Regions from separate parts of the Bradyrhizobium sp. NBAIM08 genome, predicted to be linked through region 4. Evidence: predicted binding sites of a transcription regulator. Region 4 holds the regulator's gene; each other region holds the start of a gene.
The links. Region 4 encodes PhoB, which activates phosphate uptake and scavenging genes when phosphate is short. Its sites were predicted from a motif close to TGTCATNNANCTGTCAT; they were not measured.

Region 1: the regulator PhoB is predicted to act here: its motif matches at 2,394-2,410, upstream of I6F37_RS20880 (YbhN family protein).
Region 2: the regulator PhoB is predicted to act here: its motif matches at 2,613-2,629, upstream of I6F37_RS08565 (RNA degradosome polyphosphate kinase).
Region 3: the regulator PhoB is predicted to act here: its motif matches at 1,574-1,590, upstream of I6F37_RS36510 (DUF2794 domain-containing protein).

What each region holds. Positions count from the first base shown of each region.
Region 1 is NZ_JADYVR010000005.1:611,939-616,316, forward strand. Features, by position in the region: gene I6F37_RS20875 (hypothetical protein) at 1-1,040, opposite strand, end outside; gene I6F37_RS20880 (YbhN family protein) at 1,140-2,222, opposite strand; gene I6F37_RS20885 (ferritin-like domain-containing protein) at 2,653-3,159, shown strand; gene I6F37_RS20890 (EAL domain-containing protein) at 3,373-4,378, shown strand, end outside.
Region 2 is NZ_JADYVR010000002.1:505,258-509,635, reverse strand. Features, by position in the region: gene ppx (exopolyphosphatase) at 1-334, opposite strand, end outside; gene I6F37_RS08565 (RNA degradosome polyphosphate kinase) at 350-2,539, opposite strand; gene I6F37_RS08560 (DnaA/Hda family protein) at 2,686-3,363, opposite strand; gene I6F37_RS08555 (CDP-alcohol phosphatidyltransferase family protein) at 3,456-3,998, opposite strand; gene purM (phosphoribosylformylglycinamidine cyclo-ligase) at 4,155-4,378, shown strand, end outside.
Region 3 is NZ_JADYVR010000021.1:59,964-64,341, reverse strand. Features, by position in the region: gene acnA (aconitate hydratase AcnA) at 1-115, shown strand, start outside; gene I6F37_RS36515 (thioredoxin family protein) at 347-1,123, shown strand; gene I6F37_RS36510 (DUF2794 domain-containing protein) at 1,653-2,024, shown strand; gene I6F37_RS36505 (GNAT family N-acetyltransferase) at 2,170-2,700, opposite strand; gene I6F37_RS36500 (Bax inhibitor-1/YccA family protein) at 2,951-3,742, opposite strand; gene I6F37_RS36495 (ABC transporter permease) at 4,024-4,378, opposite strand, start outside.
Region 4 is NZ_JADYVR010000009.1:185,541-189,918, forward strand. Features, by position in the region: gene I6F37_RS27875 (aspartate aminotransferase family protein) at 1-758, opposite strand, end outside; gene I6F37_RS27880 (GcrA family cell cycle regulator) at 1,218-1,730, shown strand; gene phoB (phosphate regulon transcriptional regulator PhoB) at 2,031-2,738, opposite strand; gene phoU (phosphate signaling complex protein PhoU) at 2,761-3,477, opposite strand; gene pstB (phosphate ABC transporter ATP-binding protein PstB) at 3,489-4,310, opposite strand; gene pstA (phosphate ABC transporter permease PstA) at 4,307-4,378, opposite strand, start outside.

The DNA of each region.
Region 1 (4,378 bases), on a different contig from region 4:
AGCGTGCGATCGGGCTGGCGCTTCTTCGCCGCGGTGACGGCTTCCCGCAGCTCGGCGACCTGCGCGTTCACGCTGGTGTTGCAGACGCCGGTCTTGCCGGGCGGGCATTCGCGGGCGCGCTGCGAGCCGAGCAGCCCGTCGCCGATGCTCGCGCCGGTGCAGGCGAGCGGCAGGAAGGTCACGGCGATGTGGGTGTAGCGCACCGCGAGCGCCAGCGCGGTGCGCGCCTGATAGCTGTAGAGCGATCGATGGCACGGCGCATTGAACCAGAGCGCGCTGTAGCGCTGCCAGTTGGCGAGCGTATCCGGCGCCTCGCAGGCGCGGCCGCCCTTGAAGCCGTGGCGGCTCGGCCGGTAGTACTGCGCGCCGGCGGTGCCGAGATAGGAGCGGAAGCAGAAGCCTTCGTCCGACAGCGCCAGCGGCCGGTCCGGATTGCCTTCGCCGGAGGCGATGCTGTCGCCGAGACCTGCGATGAAGATGTCGCGGACCTGGATCTCGGTCTGGATCCGCTGGGTCGGATCGGAGCCGGCCGAGACATCGACGGTCGCAACCGTCGGCTTGCCGTAGCGGACACGCAAATTGATCGGCTCGGCGCAGTCGAAGGTCGAGCTCTGCGGGCCATCGCCGTCATCGAACGACCAGGCGCAGGTGGCGCCGACCGGCACCGCGCCGGTCAGGCGCACCGTCACGGGATGGTCGATCGGCGTGATGTAGTTCTCTTTGACGTTGTCGCGGGTGCAGGGCTGGTTGACCCGGCCCTGCAGGTCGATGCAGAGCCGGTTGACCATGTTGCGGGCCCAGCCGCGGCCCTCGCTCTGGAGCTCGAGGGACTGTTCGGCGGCTAGAATGCTGCGGTTACGCGCGTTCTCGACATGGAGCAGGAAGTCGCGCTCCTCGCGGAAGAGCCGGAAGCGGTTACGCACCTCCCAGCTGATCTGCATGGTGCCGGCGTCCTGCGCGGCGGCGCGCTCGGGCAAAGCAAGGATGCCGGCAAGCAGCACGGCGCCGGCCGAGAGGGTGCGAAGGAATACGGAAATCATGGCCCGCGTCTTCAACGGCAAAGTTGAGGCGGAAATAAGAGAGGATTGTGCCGCGGCCTGCAACCCTTGCCCGACGATTGCGGAGGTGGCGTCGGCGGCTCAGCGCTTGCTGGCCCGCCGTAGCAGCCGTTCGCGCTCCATCGGCGTCACCTCCTTGGGCAGGTTGGCCTGCGCGCAGGCTTCCGCCAGCCGCCGCCGCTCCTGCCACGGCGCGACCACATTCGTCCAAAGCTCGCGCGTGCCCATGATGGAGATGGCAAGGCCGAACGGGATCACGAAATAGAGAATACGGAACACCAGCAGCGTGGCCAGAAGCTCCTCGCGGCCGAACTGGGGCAGCGCCACGAGCATGGCGGCATCGAACACGCCGATCGAGCCCGGCGCGTGGCTGGCAAAGCCGATCAGGGTCGCCAGGATGAACACGACCGCGAGCGACATGAAGTCGATCGGCGGGTTGGCCGGCATCAAGAGGTACATTGCCGTGGCGCAGAAGCCGAGATCGACGACGCCGATCAGGATCTGCACCAAGGTCAGCGGCGCCGAGGGCAGCACCACCTTCCAGCCCTTCTGGCCGAGCTCACGGCGCTTCTCGCCCATGCAGAGCCAGACCAGATACGCGCCGATCGATGCGAGACCGCCGAGGGCGATCAACCGGTTGAGCGAGGAGGGCAGCTGATCCATCGAGGAGGCCGCATCCGGATGGATGGCCATGCCGATCGAGAGCACGAAGATGTTACCGAGCCAGAAGGTCAGGCCCGACAGGAAGCAGATCTTCGCGACGTCGATCGCGTTCAGTCCGTAGTCCGAATAGATCCGGAAACGGATCGCGCCGCCGGTGAAGACCGTGGCGCCGATGTTGTGCCCGATCGAATAGGACGTGAAGCTGGACAGCGCCGCGATGCGATAGGGCACGTGCTTCTTGCCGATCGTTCGCAGCGCAAAATAGTCGTAGAAGGTCAGCGTACAGAACGCGAAGAAGACGCAGATCGCCGCCAGCCCGATGTTGCCGCGGGGAATCTCCGTCAACGCGGTCAGGATGACCCCGGTATCGATGCCCTTGAGCGTCCGCACCAGCGTGGTGATCGCAAACGCGATGATGAAGATGCTCGCGGCGACGCCGAGCCGTCGCCAGCCGATCCATCTATTGAAGCCGCGTTTCAACGCGGGCAGCAGTCCGTGCATTCATCCTCCCGGCGGGGGGCAAGACCGACCGGGCCAGACATTGGCCGGTCGGGTGCGATCACGGCCAAAAGGCAGGCATCGATCGCTAGGCATGATCCAGCTCATTTAAGGCAAAATCAGCGGCTTGTGCAGCCCTTGACAACAATAGGTTCTGCGTTCGGCGGGCAACTTTGTCATACGCGGTTCATATCGGCGGCGCGTTAAGCATATGAGTCGCGAAACCAGGCTCCATCCGCGCGCTCACCGTGCCGATACGATCTCAGATCCCGGCGCCGTCCGCATTGTTCCAACGCAGAGCCGTATCGGCGTTTTTGGAACGTCGATGCCGCGTGGTCGTTAGCCTTCATCAGCAATCGAACATGGCGGAATACGCGGCTTTTTCGTGCAAGCCGGCGCCTCCGTGTTCCCAAGACCCGAGAGGATCGGAACGATGGGACTGTTCACAAAAGACATCAAGACCATGAACGACCTGTTCGTACATCAGCTCCAGGACATCTATTACGCGGAGCAGCAGCTCACCAAGGCGCTGCCGAAGATGGCGACCAAGGCCACTGATCCGCAGCTGAAACAGGGCTTTTTGACGCACCTCGAGGAAACCAAGCAGCACGTTGCGCGGCTCGAGGAGGTCTTCAAGATGCACGGCGTCCCCGTGAAGGCGGTCGACTGCCCGGCGATCGATGGCATCATCGAGGAAGCCGACGAGACCGCCGGCGAAGTCGCCGACAAGGCGGTGCTCGACGCGGCCCTGATCAATGCGGCGCAGGCCGCGGAGCATTACGAGATCGTTCGTTACGGCAGCCTGATCGCCTGGGCCAAGCAGCTCGGCCGCAACGATTGTGCGGCGGTGCTTGCCAAGACGCTCGAGGAGGAGAAGGCGACCGACCAGAAGCTGACGACACTCGCCGAGAGCAAGGTGAATCTGCGCGCGGCGAACTGAGTAGAGGAAACTACGAGCGCCGCGCGACGGTCCGCGCGGCGCTTGTGCTTGTTCGCTTCCCGCTGCCGTGGTGCTGCTTCGGTGCGCCGTCGCGAGGATCAGCAATGTGAGCGAACTCGCTCATCTTCCATTCACCACTTCCGGAGCAGGTTTGTAGCCGGTTACCGATCGTCCACCACTGTCGGCTCAAGTGCGGGTCGATAGGGGCCGGCAATGTATCAAGTTCTCTACTGTCTCACCGACGAGCATGACTGGCGACTGGTGGCCCTTGGGGGCGCGGTGTGCCTGCTCGCCAGCGCCGCGGCGATCAGCCTGTTTCAGCGCGCACGCGCGACGCACGGAGCCGGGCGTCTGGCCTGGATCGCCCTGGATGCGGCCGTGAGCGGATGCGGCATCTGGGCGACGCATTTCATCGCGATGCTTGCCTATGGCCCCGGGAGCGCCGGCGCCTACAACATCCCGGTGACAATTCTGTCGCTGATGCTTGCGATCTCCTTGACCTTCGTGGGCCTGAGCATCGCCGTGGCGTCCTCGCGCCCGGTGTGGATCGTCGTCGGCGGCGCCATCGTCGGCCTGGGTGTCGCGGCGATGCATTACACCGGCATGGCGGCGCTGGAGATGCCGGCACGGCTGGATTGGATCGGGAGCACGGTTGCCGCCTCGGTGCTGTTCGGCGTCGTCTTCGCAGCGCTCGCGCTGTTCGTCGCCGCGCGAGGTGAAGGCATTCGGCATGCGCTGAGCGCGACTGCTCTGTTGACGCTCGCGATCGTTGCCCATCATTTCACCGCGATGGGCGCGGTGCTGCTGACGCCGGACCCGACGATCGCGATCAGCGGGCTCTCGGTCCCGCCGGCCTCGCTGTCGTTCCTGACTGCCGGCGCCGCCGTCGCGATCATCGCGATTGCGCTCGTGGCCGCGCTGCTCGACCGCCGCGCCAAGGGCGAACTGGGCCGCCAGCAGATCGTGCTCGACAGCGCGCTGGAGAACATGTCGCAGGGGCTGTGCATGTTCGACGCCGACGGCAAGATCATCCTGTTCAACGAGCGCTATGCCGCGATGCTCCGTCGAACCGACGTGCCGCTCACCGGCCGCTTGCTGGTCGACGTGCTCAGGGAAGAGCAGGCCAAGGGCCAGTGGCAGGGCGATGCGGATGAATTCTTCGCCCGCCTCGTCGCCGATGCGCGCGAGGGCCGCACCACGACCGACGTCGTCAACCGGT
Region 2 (4,378 bases), on a different contig from region 4:
CGATCTTCACCGCGCAGATCCGCTCGGCCCTGGCGATGAAATCGGGGCCGTTGGAGGCGTCGCGGCATGCGGCGGTCGCGATCGCGAACACGCGTCCGACCTTCATCACCCGGCACAGCGCGCGAAACCGTTTCAGCGAGGTCAGCGCCTTGTCGATGGCGTCGGGCGCGAGCAGGCCCGTGCTCTGCACCTCGCGCCCGAGGCCGCACAGCGTCTTCTCGTTGAAGATCGGGATCAGGCTGCGCGCCAGCGCCTCGTAGACGACGAGGCGGACCGAGTTGGAGCCTATGTCGATAACCGCGACGCTCGAGCCGCGCTTGCGCGGCCGCTTCACGTCGCAAATCCCCGATCAGGATTGATGACGTTCGTTCCGGCGCGTGAGACGACGCGGCGAGGATTCCTTGAGCGACTTTCCACGGCCAGACAGACTCGGATTCGTCATGAAGTAGTTGTGGACGTTGAAAGGCTCCTCGCCCTTCGCGGTCTTCATACGCGTTGAAGACCCATCCGGCAACAACTGCCAGCTCTGCTCATTGTCCTTCAGGTTCGCGACCATGATCTGTTCGAGAACCTGCTGATGCACCGTCGGATTTTGCAGCGGACACAGCACCTCGACGCGGCGGTCGAGGTTGCGCGGCATCATGTCGGCGGACGAGATATACACAGCCGCTTTCGCGCTCGGCAGTCCCTGGCCCATGCCGAAGCAGTAGATTCGGCCATGTTCCAGGAAGCGGCCGATGATCGACTTGACGCGGATGTTCTCCGACAGACCGGGAATGCCGGGCCTGAGGCAGCAGATGCCGCGCACCACGAGCTCGACCTGGACACCGGCCTGCGAGGCCTCGTAGAGCGCGTCGATGATGTCGGGATCGACCAGCGCGTTCATCTTCATCCAGACCGCGCCGGGACGGCCATGCCGCGCATGTGCGGTCTCGCCCTGGATGTGCTCGATGATGCGCTTGCGCAAGGTCAGCGGCGACACCGCCATTTTTTCCAGATCGCTCGGCGCGGCATAGCCGGTGATGAAATTGAACACGCGCGCGGCATCGCGGCCGATCGTCGGGTCCGAGGTGAAGTAGGAGAGATCGGTGTAGATGCGCGCGGTGACCGGGTGATAATTGCCGGTGCCGGTATGGACGTAGGTCGTCAGGCTGCCGCCCTCGCGGCGCACCACCATCGAGAGCTTCGCGTGCGTCTTCAATTCGAGGAAGCCGTAGACGACCTGCACGCCGGCGCGTTCGAGATCGCGTGCCCAGCGGATGTTGGCTTCTTCGTCGAACCGCGCTTTCAGCTCGATCAGCGCGGTGACTGATTTGCCGGCTTCGGCCGCTTCGGCCAGGGCGCGCACGATCGGTGAATTGTTGGAGGTGCGGTAGAGCGTCTGCTTGATCGCAACGACGTCGGGGTCGCGCGTGGCCTGCTGCAGGAATTGCACCACCACGTCGAACGACTCGTAGGGATGGTGGACGATCAGGTCCTTCTGCCGGATCGCGGCGAAGATGTCGCCGCCATGCTCGCGCACGCGTTCGGGGTGGCGCGGCACGTAAGGGGTGAATTCGAGGTCGGGCCGGTCGAGGCGGGTGAGCTGCGAGAGCTCGTTCATCGCCTGCACGCCGTCGACCAGGAAGATCTCGTCGTCGGCGGCGGAGAGCGCGTGCTGCACGAAGCTGCGCAGCTGCTCCGGCATCTTGGCGTCGATCTCGAGCCGGATCACCGATCCGCGGCGGCGGCGCTTCAGCGCGGTCTCGAACAGGCGGACGAGATCTTCGGCCTCCTCCTCGATTTCGAGCTCGGAGTCGCGGATGATCCGGAAGGCGCCTTGGCCGTGCAGATTGTAGCCGGGGAACAGGCGGTTGATGAACAGGGCGGTGGCCTGCTCCAGCGAGATCAGGCGCACCGTGCCATCCGCCGGCAGGCGGATGAAGCGGTCGATCTTGCCGGGCATGCGGATCAGCGCGTTCATCTGCTTGCCGTCGGCGGCGCGCGTGAGCTGCAGCGCGATGGTGAAGCCGAGGCTCGGAATGAACGGGAAGGGGTGGGCCGGATCGATCGCCAGCGGGGTCAGGAGAGGGAACACGTTGTGGAGGAAGTAGTCCTCGATCCAGGTTCGTTCCGCCTTTGTGACGTCCTTGCCGTCGACCAGCACGATGCCGACCTCGGCCAACGTGGCGCGCAGGTCGCGCCAGATCGCCTGCTGGTCGGAGGCGAGCTGGGAGACGGTGCGGTTGATCAGCGCCAGCTGCTCGGACGGCGTCAGGCCGTCGGGGCTGCGCTCGGCGATGCCCTCGCGGACTTGGGCCTTGATGCCGGCGACGCGAACCATGAAGAACTCGTCGAGGTTATTGGCCGAAATCGACAGGAATCGCACCCGCTCCAGCACGGGGTGGCTCGGGTTGACCGATTCCTCCAGGACGCGGCGGTTGAAATGCAGCCAGGACAGCTCGCGGTTGATGAACCGCTCGGGACTGGACGCGATCGCCGGAAGGCTCTCGGTTTCCGGGGCTTTCTCTTTCGTTTCAACAGCTTGCGCAGAGTCCATCAGAAGTCGGTCCATCCAGTTCACCCCAATTGCGACTCAAGCGCAAAAATCGGCGGGAGCATGTGTTAGAGCGATGACGTTTCGATGACATTGATGTTCCGCCCCTGCACCGCGTCAAGCGGGCTTCGGGGAGGCCTGCGAGCCTGTCAGGCGTCCCGGAGCAGCTCGGCGGCCAGCGCCCGGGTGACGGGACGGCCGAGCCGCAGGGCTTCGCTGTCGAGCAGCTCGACGGCCCGCCGGGCGGCGGCCGAGGACCGTTCCAGGCGCGTCGCGAGGTAGCCGACCACGCTCTCGTCCACATTGAGCTGGCGGTCGGCGCAGAACTTGACGATGAGGCCGCGGAACAGCTGGTCGTCGGGCGGCAGCAGCGTGACCGCCGGAACGGCGCGCAGGCGCGAGCGCAGGTCGCGAAGCTCGATCGGAAGCGCGGCCGGCGCCTCGCGGCCGGTGAACAGGACGTAGGCGCCGTCCTCGCGGGCGAGGTTCATCAGGTGAAACAGGGCACGCTCGTCGAAGTCCCCAGCCTTGAGATCCTCGACCACCAGCGCGCCGGTGGCGAGCGCGCCGGGCACGTCCGTCGCGGTCAGCGCATTGGCGGTGGTCGAGCGGGCGCCGGCTTCCTCGGCCCAGATCGCGGCGAGATGGCTCTTGCCGCTTCCTTCCGGGCCCGCCAGCCACATGATCCGGTTCGGCCATTCCGGCCAGCCGTCGATGAGGCCTAGACCGGCCGCATTGGCGGGGCCTTCGAGGAAGTTGTCCCGGCTGAGGCTCTCCGCATGCGGAAGCGCAAACGCCAATTGTCGGGGATGAACGCGGCCTGCCACGCTTGCTCTGCTCCATGCCGGCGCGCCGGCCCGCTTGTAGAGATTCGACTTGATGGTGCGGGACTTGGCCTTTTGCTGGGCTGCTTCCTCGCTCATTTGGCCTCGATCGTGCTCATGTGCCGCAGCCACTCGACGAGATAGAGCGACACGGAGGAGAGCGTGAAGACCGTGACGAGACCCATCAGGATGATATCATAAGGCGCGGGCTTGAAGCCGAAGGCAAGCGCCGCCAGCACCAAAGCTGCGAATGCCACTTGTGCCACCGTGTTGAGCTTGGACACTTTCGACGGCTTCATCTCGACCGGCCGGTCGAACAACCAGGACACGATCACGGCGGCGACAATCATGATGTCGCGCGAGACCACCAGGATCACGATCCAGCGCGGGATCGCACCCCAGATGCCGAGCGCCATGTAGATCGAGACCAGCAGCGCCTTGTCGGCGAGCGGATCGAGCAGGGCGCCGAGCTCGCTCGTCATGTTGAAGCGCTTGGCCAAAAAGCCGTCCACGGCATCGCTGATGCCGGCGATCAGGAAGACGGCGAACGCCACCTCCATTTGGCTCGACACGATGGCCCAGACGATGATCGGGACCAGCATGATGCGGCCCAAGGTAATGATATTCGGAATACTCACGAAAGCGCTTCCCGGCACCGGTTCTGACCTCAAATCCGGCCCGTTGCAGGCTGAACCGGTTGATATGTCTACATAGTATAGCGCGGAGCGCCATGCGAGCCATTGCGCGTCCCCGGAATTCAACGTAACCAGCCGCAAACCCACTGGAAATCGGGCATGACCGACCGCAAAAACGGCCTCACTTACGCCGATTCAGGCGTCGATATCGACGCGGGCAACCGCCTGGTCGACCTGATCAAGCCGATGGTGCGCGCCACCGCGCGGCCGGGCGCCGATGCCGAGATCGGCGGCTTCGGCGGCCTGTTCGACCTCAAGGCGGCCGGCTTCAAGGATCCGGTCCTCGTGGCCGCGACCGACGGTGTCGGCACCAAGGTCAAGAT
Region 3 (4,378 bases), on a different contig from region 4:
CGACGGTTCGCTGCAGCGCGTTTCGCTGCTCTGCCGCATCGATACGCTGGACGAGCTCGACTACTACCGCAACGGCGGCATCCTGCACTACGTGCTGCGCAAGCTCGCGGCGTAAACGCGGATTTGTGAATGATGGCTCACTGCGAAGTGAGTAGAAGCCTTAACGAAGGCGGCCTATCAAAGGCCGCCTTCGCGCGTTTGCGGTACGCTTCAGATGGGCCCGCCCGGCGGAAAACCTCCCTTTGGACGGTGGCCCGGATGGATGAATGTACCGCGCCCCGTAAGACTACGGTGACCATCCGGCGATAAGATTTCCCTCTGAGAGCAACGGTGTGCGGCGTTCGACATGACGACAATGACGGCTTCCCATCTGATTCCACGTTGGTCCGGCGCCCTCTGGTCGGGAGCTCTCGGCATATGTGCGATCATCGCCGTCATTCGTCCTGCCGAGGCTGAACCCCGCGCCGTCGTCGAATTGTTCACCTCGCAGGGCTGCTCCTCCTGCCCGCCCGCCGACCAGATCATCGGCGATCTCTCCAAGGACCCCTCCGTCATCGCGCTGAGCATGCCGATCGATTATTGGGACTATCTCGGCTGGAAGGACACACTGGCGGATTCGCGCTTCTCTGCACGGCAGCGTGCCTATTCGCGCATGCGCGGCGACCGCGAGGTCTACACGCCGCAGGTCGTGGTCAACGGCTCCACCCATGTCATCGGCAGCGATCGCACCGGCATCGAGAACGCGATCGGCAAGACCGACAAGGGCACTGGCGTGATGAGCGTGCCGGTGACGATGTCGCTCTCGGGCAAGCAGATCAACGTGTCGGTAGCCGCAAGCAAGGAGCCCACGGTCTCGCGCGGAGAGGTCTGGATCTGCTCGATCGCGAAGTCGGTGCCGATCGCGATCACCCGCGGCGAGAACAAGGGGCAGCAGGTCACCTATCACAACGTGGTGCGCAGCCTGCTCAAGGTCGGCGACTGGACCGGCCGTCCGGAGAGCTGGACGGTGCCGATCGAGAACCTCACGCGCGACGGCGTCGACGGCGCGGTGGTCTACGTCCAGGACGGCAGCCGCGAGAGGCCGGGCCCGATGCTGGGTGCGGCCTACACGTCGCTGCATTGAAGCAGGCAGAACGTCTCAGCAATTGATGCTCGTCATTCCGGGGCGCGCCTCTTGGCGCGAACCCGGAATCCATTTCTCAGCTTGTGTGATGGTAAATGGATTCCGGGCTCGCGCTTCGCGCGCCCCGGAATGACGGCAGACCGGAAACATCTCGGCACAAACAAAAAAGGACCAACTTGCGTTGGCCCTCCTTGTCGTGCGTACAGACCCGATCCTGTTCGACCCCGGGGGGCTGGGGGCTGAGGAATCCGGAACCGAAAGGACCGGGTCAACGCACGTCACCCTTTTCGCAGTGCAGGGCGGCAGGCGGTTGGCGGAAAAGCGGCGATACTATGATTCCTGCTAACGATCCCGTGACGGTTTGCCGCGACGGAGTTCCACCCTTGCGTGTGCCCTGATGCGACGCCGATTCGATAGGTCGAGCCCCTTGCGATGCGGAACGGTTGGCGCAATCATGCAATTGTCACGAACGCGGTTCCGGGACGATCTTGGCGGACGCGGGTAGCCGTGCGATGAGGAGGCGCTTCCCATGAGTCTGACGTCGGAGGATGCCGATCCGAGCGAGCAGCGCGCGGCGGCGCGTCCTGCCGCGGCGCATGCGCAGCCGAACCGGGTGACGTTCAACCGGCTCGAGCTGCACCGGATTCTCAATCTCTACGGCCGCATGGTCGCCGACGGCGAATGGCGCGACTATGCCATCGACTTCCTGAAGGACCGCGCCGTGTTCTCGGTCTATCGCCGCGCCTCGGAAGTGCCGATCTATCGCATCGAGAAGGACCCGCGCCTGGCGCGCAAGCAGGGCATGTACAGCGTGATCTCGGCGACCGGCCTGATCCTGCGTCGCGGCCACGAGCTCGAGCGGGTGCTGCTGGTGATCGATCGCAAACTGGCGGTGGTGTAGACGAACCATCGATCGTCATTCCGGGGCGCGACGAAGTCGCGAGCTGGTGCGCAATTGCGCACCCGAGAATCCATCCCTCCACCGCCCCTGCCGTTCAATGGATTCCGGGTTCGATGCTGCGCATCGCCCCGGAATGACGGATGAACTACTTCCCCGGCACCGTGCTTGCGCCCTCGCCGAGGTCGCGTTGCATCATCACGGTGTCCAGCCAGCGGCCGAATTTCAGCCCGACACTGGGATGTGTGCCGATCATCTTGAAGCCGCACCTTGTGTGCACGCCGATCGACCCGGCATTGGCGGAATCGCCGATGACAGCGATCATCTGGCGAAAGCCGCGCGCTTCGCATTCGACGATCAGCCGTTCCAGCAGCATTGAGCCGACGCCGCGGCGGTGGAAGGACGGATCGAGATAGATCGAGTTCTCCACCGTGAAACGATAGGCGGGCCGCGGCCGGTAGGCGCCGGCATAGGCATAGCCGGCCACGCGGCCGTCCAGCATGGCGACGAAATAGGGATAGCCGCCGTCGATCAGCGCGCGATAGCGGCGCGTCATTTCCGAGAGGTCGGGCGGCTCCAGCTCGAACGTCGCCGTGCCCTCGCGGACGGCCTGCTGGTAGATGGCGGTGACGGCGGGGAGGTCGGCCTCGGTGGTGGGCCTGATATCGGGTGCGGACATGGGGGAAGGATAGAGCGTTCCCTGAGGGGCCGGAAGAGGCTGCGCTGCCTCCACACCCGTCATTGCGAGCGCAGCGAAGCAATCCAGAAATGCATCTGCGGAGGGGCTCTGGATTGCGTCGTCGCATCGGCGCAAAATTGCTGCGCAATTTTGTCGCGAGCTCCTCGCAATGACGGGGAGAGGCCGTACCCTCAAAACAAAAACCCCGGCCTTTCGGCCGGGGTTCGTGTCCGTTCTCTCGTCTCAGAGCTTACTCGCGCTGGCCGAGGAGCTGCAGCAGCAGCGTGAACAGGTTGATGAAGTTCAGGTACAGCGACAGTGCGCCGGTGATGGCCGAACGCTCTGCGACGTCACCGCCGGCCGAGGCATAGCCGTAGATGTAGTCGTTCTTCAGCCGCTGGGTATCCCAGGCGGTCAGGCCCGAGAACACCAGCACGCCGACCACCGACACGATGAACTGCAGCATCGAGCTGGCCAGGAACAGGTTCACCAGGCTGGCGAGAACGATGCCGATCAGGCCCATGAACAGGAACGAGCCCATGCCGGTCAGGTCACGCTTGGTGGTGTAGCCGTAGAGGCTCAGCGCACCGAAGGTCGCCGCGGTGATGAAGAACACCCGCACGATCGAGGTGTGCGTGAACACCAGGAAGATCGACGACAGCGAGATGCCCATCAGCGCCGCGAACACCCAGAACAGGATCTGGGCGGTCGAGGGTGCCAGACGGTTGATGCCCGCCGAGATCACGAACACCATCGCGAGCGGCGCCAGGATGAACAGCCACTTCAGGGGGCTGACGAACATGGCGTAGCCGAACGGTGTCAGGAACACCTTGCCGACGCGGACGGCGTCCGCCGTCGGAACGTCGGTCACGGCGGCCATGTAGACGCCGAGCGCGGCAAGGCCGGTGATGGCCAGGCCAATGCTCATGTAGTTGTAGATGCGCAGCATATAGGCGCGCAGGCCGGCATCGACCGTCGCGGCGTCAACACGCCCGGCGGCCCTGCCGAAAGGAGAAGCGTAGTTACGGTCTAGGTCCGACATGGTCGAATTCCCGTTGGTTGGTCCGGTCCGGCACGAGGGTCGCCATGCCGCCGGTTCGTCAAATTCTATCTCGGAGACCGCTGCCAGCCGACTGAATTTTGGCTCACAATCGGGACTCCGAACCCATCCGATATGTGGGAAACTAACACATTCGCCGCAACCTTCCACGCGCGGCTGAATGTCGCCCTCGGCGTCAATCCTGACGCGAAGTTGACGGGGTAGCGTGGTTAATCGCGGAAACCGGGCCGATTCCGGGCAGCTCGATCAGCCGCTACATTTTGTCACAAATTTCGCAACACCGTCGCGGGCTTTTTGTTCAATGCCAGCAGCGTGCCGGCAAGCCCGAGCCCGACGGTCACGACCAGCGCGGCGGCGACCACGCCGGCGGCGCTGCCGGCCTGCCAGACGAAGCTCAGCGTCATCAGCCGCGTCACGATCAGCCAGGCCGCGATGCTGCCCGCGATCACCCCGAACACCGCGGTGGCAAGGCCGATCAGCAGGTATTCGAGGGCATAGGCGCCGAGCAGCCGCAGCCGCGTCGCGCCGAGGGTCTTGAGGATTACCGCATCATAGACGCGGTGGCGGTGGCCGGCGGCGAGCGCCCCGCCCAGCACCAGGATCGCCGAGATCAGCGTC
Region 4 (4,378 bases):
AAGCCGCCGCCGAGCGCCTTGGCGAGCGACATCACATCCGGTGTGACGCCGGTGCGCTTGTAGGCAAAGAGCTCGCCGGTGCGGCCCATGCCGGTCTGCACCTCGTCGAAGGCGAGCAACAGGCCGCGCTCGTTACAGAGTTCGCGCAGCGCCCTCAGGAAGGCGTGAGGTGCAGAACGAACGCCACCCTCGCCCTGGATCGGCTCGATGAGAATGCCGGCGGTGTGCGGACCAATCGCCTTCTTCACGGCGTCGAGGTCGCCGTGCGGCACCTGATCGAAGCCGTCCATCGGCGGACCGAAGCCCTCGAGATATTTCGCAGAGCCGGTGGCGGCGAGCGTCGCCAGCGTGCGGCCATGGAAGGCACCCTCGAAGGTGATCATGCGGTAACGCTCCGGATGCCCCTTGGAGAAGTGATGGTGGCGCACCAGCTTGATCACGCCTTCCAGCGCCTCGGCGCCGGAATTGCAGAAGAACACGAAGTCCGCAAAGCTCTCATTGCAGAGGCGGCTTGCGAGCTTCTCGCCGTCAGGGCTCTGGAACAGGTTCGACATGTGCCAGAGCTTGGTCGCCTGCTCCTGCAACGCCTTGACCAGCGCGGGATGGACATGGCCGAGCGCATTCACCGCGACACCCGAGGTGAAATCGAGATAGCGATCGCCGTTGGTCGCGATCAGCCAGCAGCCTTCGCCGCGCTCGAAACCGAGGTCGGCCCTGGCGAAAACGGGGAGCAAATGCGGCGCTGCGCTGTTAGTCATGACGTCACTTGAATGTTGCGGACGGCGTGAGGCATGCATTGCGCGACGCACCATCGACCGGCCCCGGAAAACGAAACGTGCCGCCTTTTAAGGGCGGCACGTGGCACTATCTTATGCCTGGCAAGACGGGTGTCAATGCCGCCCGGAAAGCCTCGCGAAACGCTGATTCCGTAGTCTTGCGGTGCCGATTTTGCGGGTTTTTCACCACGGAACATGTGGAAGCGAGTCGGCGGACTCTTGCGCGGGAGTCACGCCATATTGTAGCGTTTGGACTGTCAGATACGACATCTCGTGCAGCAGTTCTGATCCCAGAAGTCCTCATGTACCGGCGTAAACGTTCGGGCGGCTTGAGCGCGCCCGGCGAGCCTTAAGGGATTCTGACGGCACGGGTTTTTCAAGGCTAAAGCATTCGCTGCGAAGGCCCCAGGATGGCAGGCGCGCAGCGAGGGAAAGGGTGCAATGACGGTTTTGACCTGGTCCGATGATCGCGTCGAGCAGCTGAAGAAGCTCTGGGAGGCCGGACTTTCGGCCAGCCAGATCGCGGCGGAGCTCGGCAATGTGACCCGCAATGCCGTGATCGGCAAGGTGCACCGGCTCGGCCTGTCCGGCCGCGCCAAGAGCCCTTCATCGGCAGCGCCGCGGCCGCGCAAGGCACGGCCCGCGCAGCATATGATGCGGGTGACCCGCCCCGTCGCGCGCGGCAACACCGCGTTGGCGCAGGCCTTCGAGGTCGAGTTGGAAGCCGAGCCGGTTACCTACGACAACGTGGTGCCGATGAGCCAGCGGCTGTCGCTGCTGGAATTGAACGAGGCGACCTGCCACTGGCCGGTCGGCGATCCCTCGAGCCCGGATTTCTTCTTCTGCGGCGGCAAGGCGCTCTCCGGCCTGCCCTATTGTGCCCAGCATTCGCGCGTGGCCTATCAGCCCGCAGCGGATCGCCGTCGCGCAGCACCGAAACCGGGCACGCGGTGAGCTTGCGGAATTCCCTGATCGCCAAGCTTTGATCGCCAAGCTTGATCGCCAAGACTGCAGCCGTCACACGATGACGGCTCCCAATCGCTCGGTGTCATCCCCGCGAAGGCGGGGATCCGTAACCGCGGGGCGCAATCGTTGCGCGAGATGGTCACTCCGAGTCTTCGCCAAACCACGTCCTGTGGCTAATCGCGAACAGCGCAAGCGCTCGCGCTGAGATCCCGGGCTGGCGCTGCGCGCGCCCCGGGATGACGGCCGAGATCGGCGCCGCAGTTCGCCAAACCAGCTGTCGCTGGCGCCTTACGTCTGCTCAGCCTTCGCGAAGCGATCGTCCAGCGCGTAGCCGGCGCCGCGGACGGTGCGGATCGGGTCCTGCTCGCGGCCAAGGTTGAGCAGCTTGCGCAGGCGGCCGATATGGACGTCGACGGTGCGCTCGTCGATGTAGATGTCGCGGCCCCAGACGCTGTCGAGCAGCTGCTCGCGCGAGAACACGCGGCCGGGATGCTCCAGGAAGAACTCCAGCAGGCGATATTCGGTCGGACCGAGATCGATCGGCCGGCCCGAGCGCGCCACGCGGCGCTTGTCGCGGTCGAGCTCGATATCGCCATAGGCGAGCACGGTGGCGAGGCGCTCGGGACTCGCACGCCTGAGCAGGCCCTTCACGCGCGCAAGCAGCTCCGGCACCGAGAACGGCTTGACGATATAATCATCCGCGCCGGTCGCGAGCCCGCGCACCCGTTCGCTCTCCTCGCCGCGCGCGGTGAGCATGATGATCGGCAGCTGCTTGGTCTCGGGGCGGGTCCGAAGCCGCCGGCACAGCTCGATGCCTGACAGGCCCGGCAGCATCCAGTCGAGCACGATCAGATCGGGAATGTGCTCCTTGAGGCGGGTGTCGGCGTCATCGCCGCGCATCACCGTCTCGACGTCATAGCCGTCGCCTTCGAGGTTGTAGCGAAGAAGCTCGGTGAGAGCTTCCTCGTCCTCAACCACCATAATGCGTGCGCCCATGTGGTCGTAGCTCCTTAAGTCGTCAGGTGTTCGGCACCGTCGTGGCGAAGGTCGTCATGTCGCCCTTCGGCCGCTTGTCGGTGATCGCCTGGCCCTCGATCATGTAGAACACGGTCTCGGCGATGTTGGTGGCGTGGTCGCCGATCCGCTCGATGTTCTTGGCACAGAACATCAGGTGGATGCAGAACGAGATGTTGCGCGGATCCTCCATCATGTAGGTGAGGAGCTCGCGGAACAGCGAGGTGCAGATGGCGTCGACTTCTTCGTCGCCCTTCCACACCGCCATCGCCGCCGGCAGGTCGTGCGCGGCATAGGCGTCCAGCACCGACTTGACCTGCTGCTGCACGAGGTCGGTCATGTGCTCCAGGCCGCGGAACAGCTTGAGCGGATGGAAATCCGTCTCCAGCGCCGCGACGCGCTTGCCCATGTTCTTGGCGAGATCGCCGATGCGCTCGAGATCGGTCGCAACGCGCATCGCGCCGACGATCTCGCGCAGGTCGACGGCCATCGGCTGGCGGCGGGCGATGGTGAGCACGGCGCGCTCCTCGATGCGCTTCTGCAGCGCGTCGAGCTCGACGTCGGTGGCGACGACGCGCTGGCCGAGCGCGACGTCGCGGCGGATCAGCGCGTCGACGGAATCGACGATCATGCGCTCGGCGATGCCGCCCATCTCGGCGACCAGGCGGGTGAGCTCCTGAAGGTCGCTGTCGAAAGCCTTTACGGTATGTTCAGAACCCATGTTCCGTCTCCTCAGCCGAACCGGCCGGTGATGTAATCCTGCGTGCGCCGATCGCTCGGCGACGTGAAGATCTTGCTGGTGTCGTCGAACTCGATCAACTCGCCGAGATACATGAAGGCGGTCTTGTCGGAAACGCGCGCCGCCTGCTGCATGTTGTGGGTGACGATCGCGATCGTGTAGTTCTCGGACAATTCCTGGATCAGCTCCTCGACCTTGGCGGTCGAGATCGGGTCGAGCGCCGAGCAGGGCTCGTCAAACAGGATCACCTCGGGCCGCACCGCGACGGTGCGGGCGATGCAGAGGCGCTGCTGCTGGCCGCCGGAGAGCGACAGGCCGGAGGCATTGAGCTTGTCCTTGACCTCGTTCCACAGCGCGCCACCGCGCAGCGCCTTCTCGACGCGGTCGTCCATCTCGGACTTGGAGATCTTCTCATAGAGACGAATGCCGAAGGCGATGTTCTCGTAGATCGTCATCGGGAACGGCGTCGGCTTCTGGAACACCATGCCGACCCGGGCGCGGAGCAGGTTGAGGTCGAGCTTGGGGTCGAGGATGTTGGTATGGTCGAGCAACAGCTGACCGTCGGCGCGCTGGCCCGGATAGAGATCGTACATCCGGTTGAAGATGCGCAGCAGGGTGGACTTGCCGCAGCCGGACGGGCCGATGAACGCCGTGACGCGGTTGGTGCCGAGCGCCAGGTTGATGTTCTTCAGCGCGTGGTGGTCGCCGTAGTAGAAGTTGAGGTTGCGCGCCGTGACCTTGGCGGGCGCCTCGGGCAGGGGCTGCGAGCCGGGATGAACGGACGGTGCGCTGACGGAAACAGACATTTCACTCATTTTGCAGTCCTCTCGGCGCCAAGGATGCGCGCGCCAATGTTAAGGGCAAGCACGGTCAGGGTGATCAA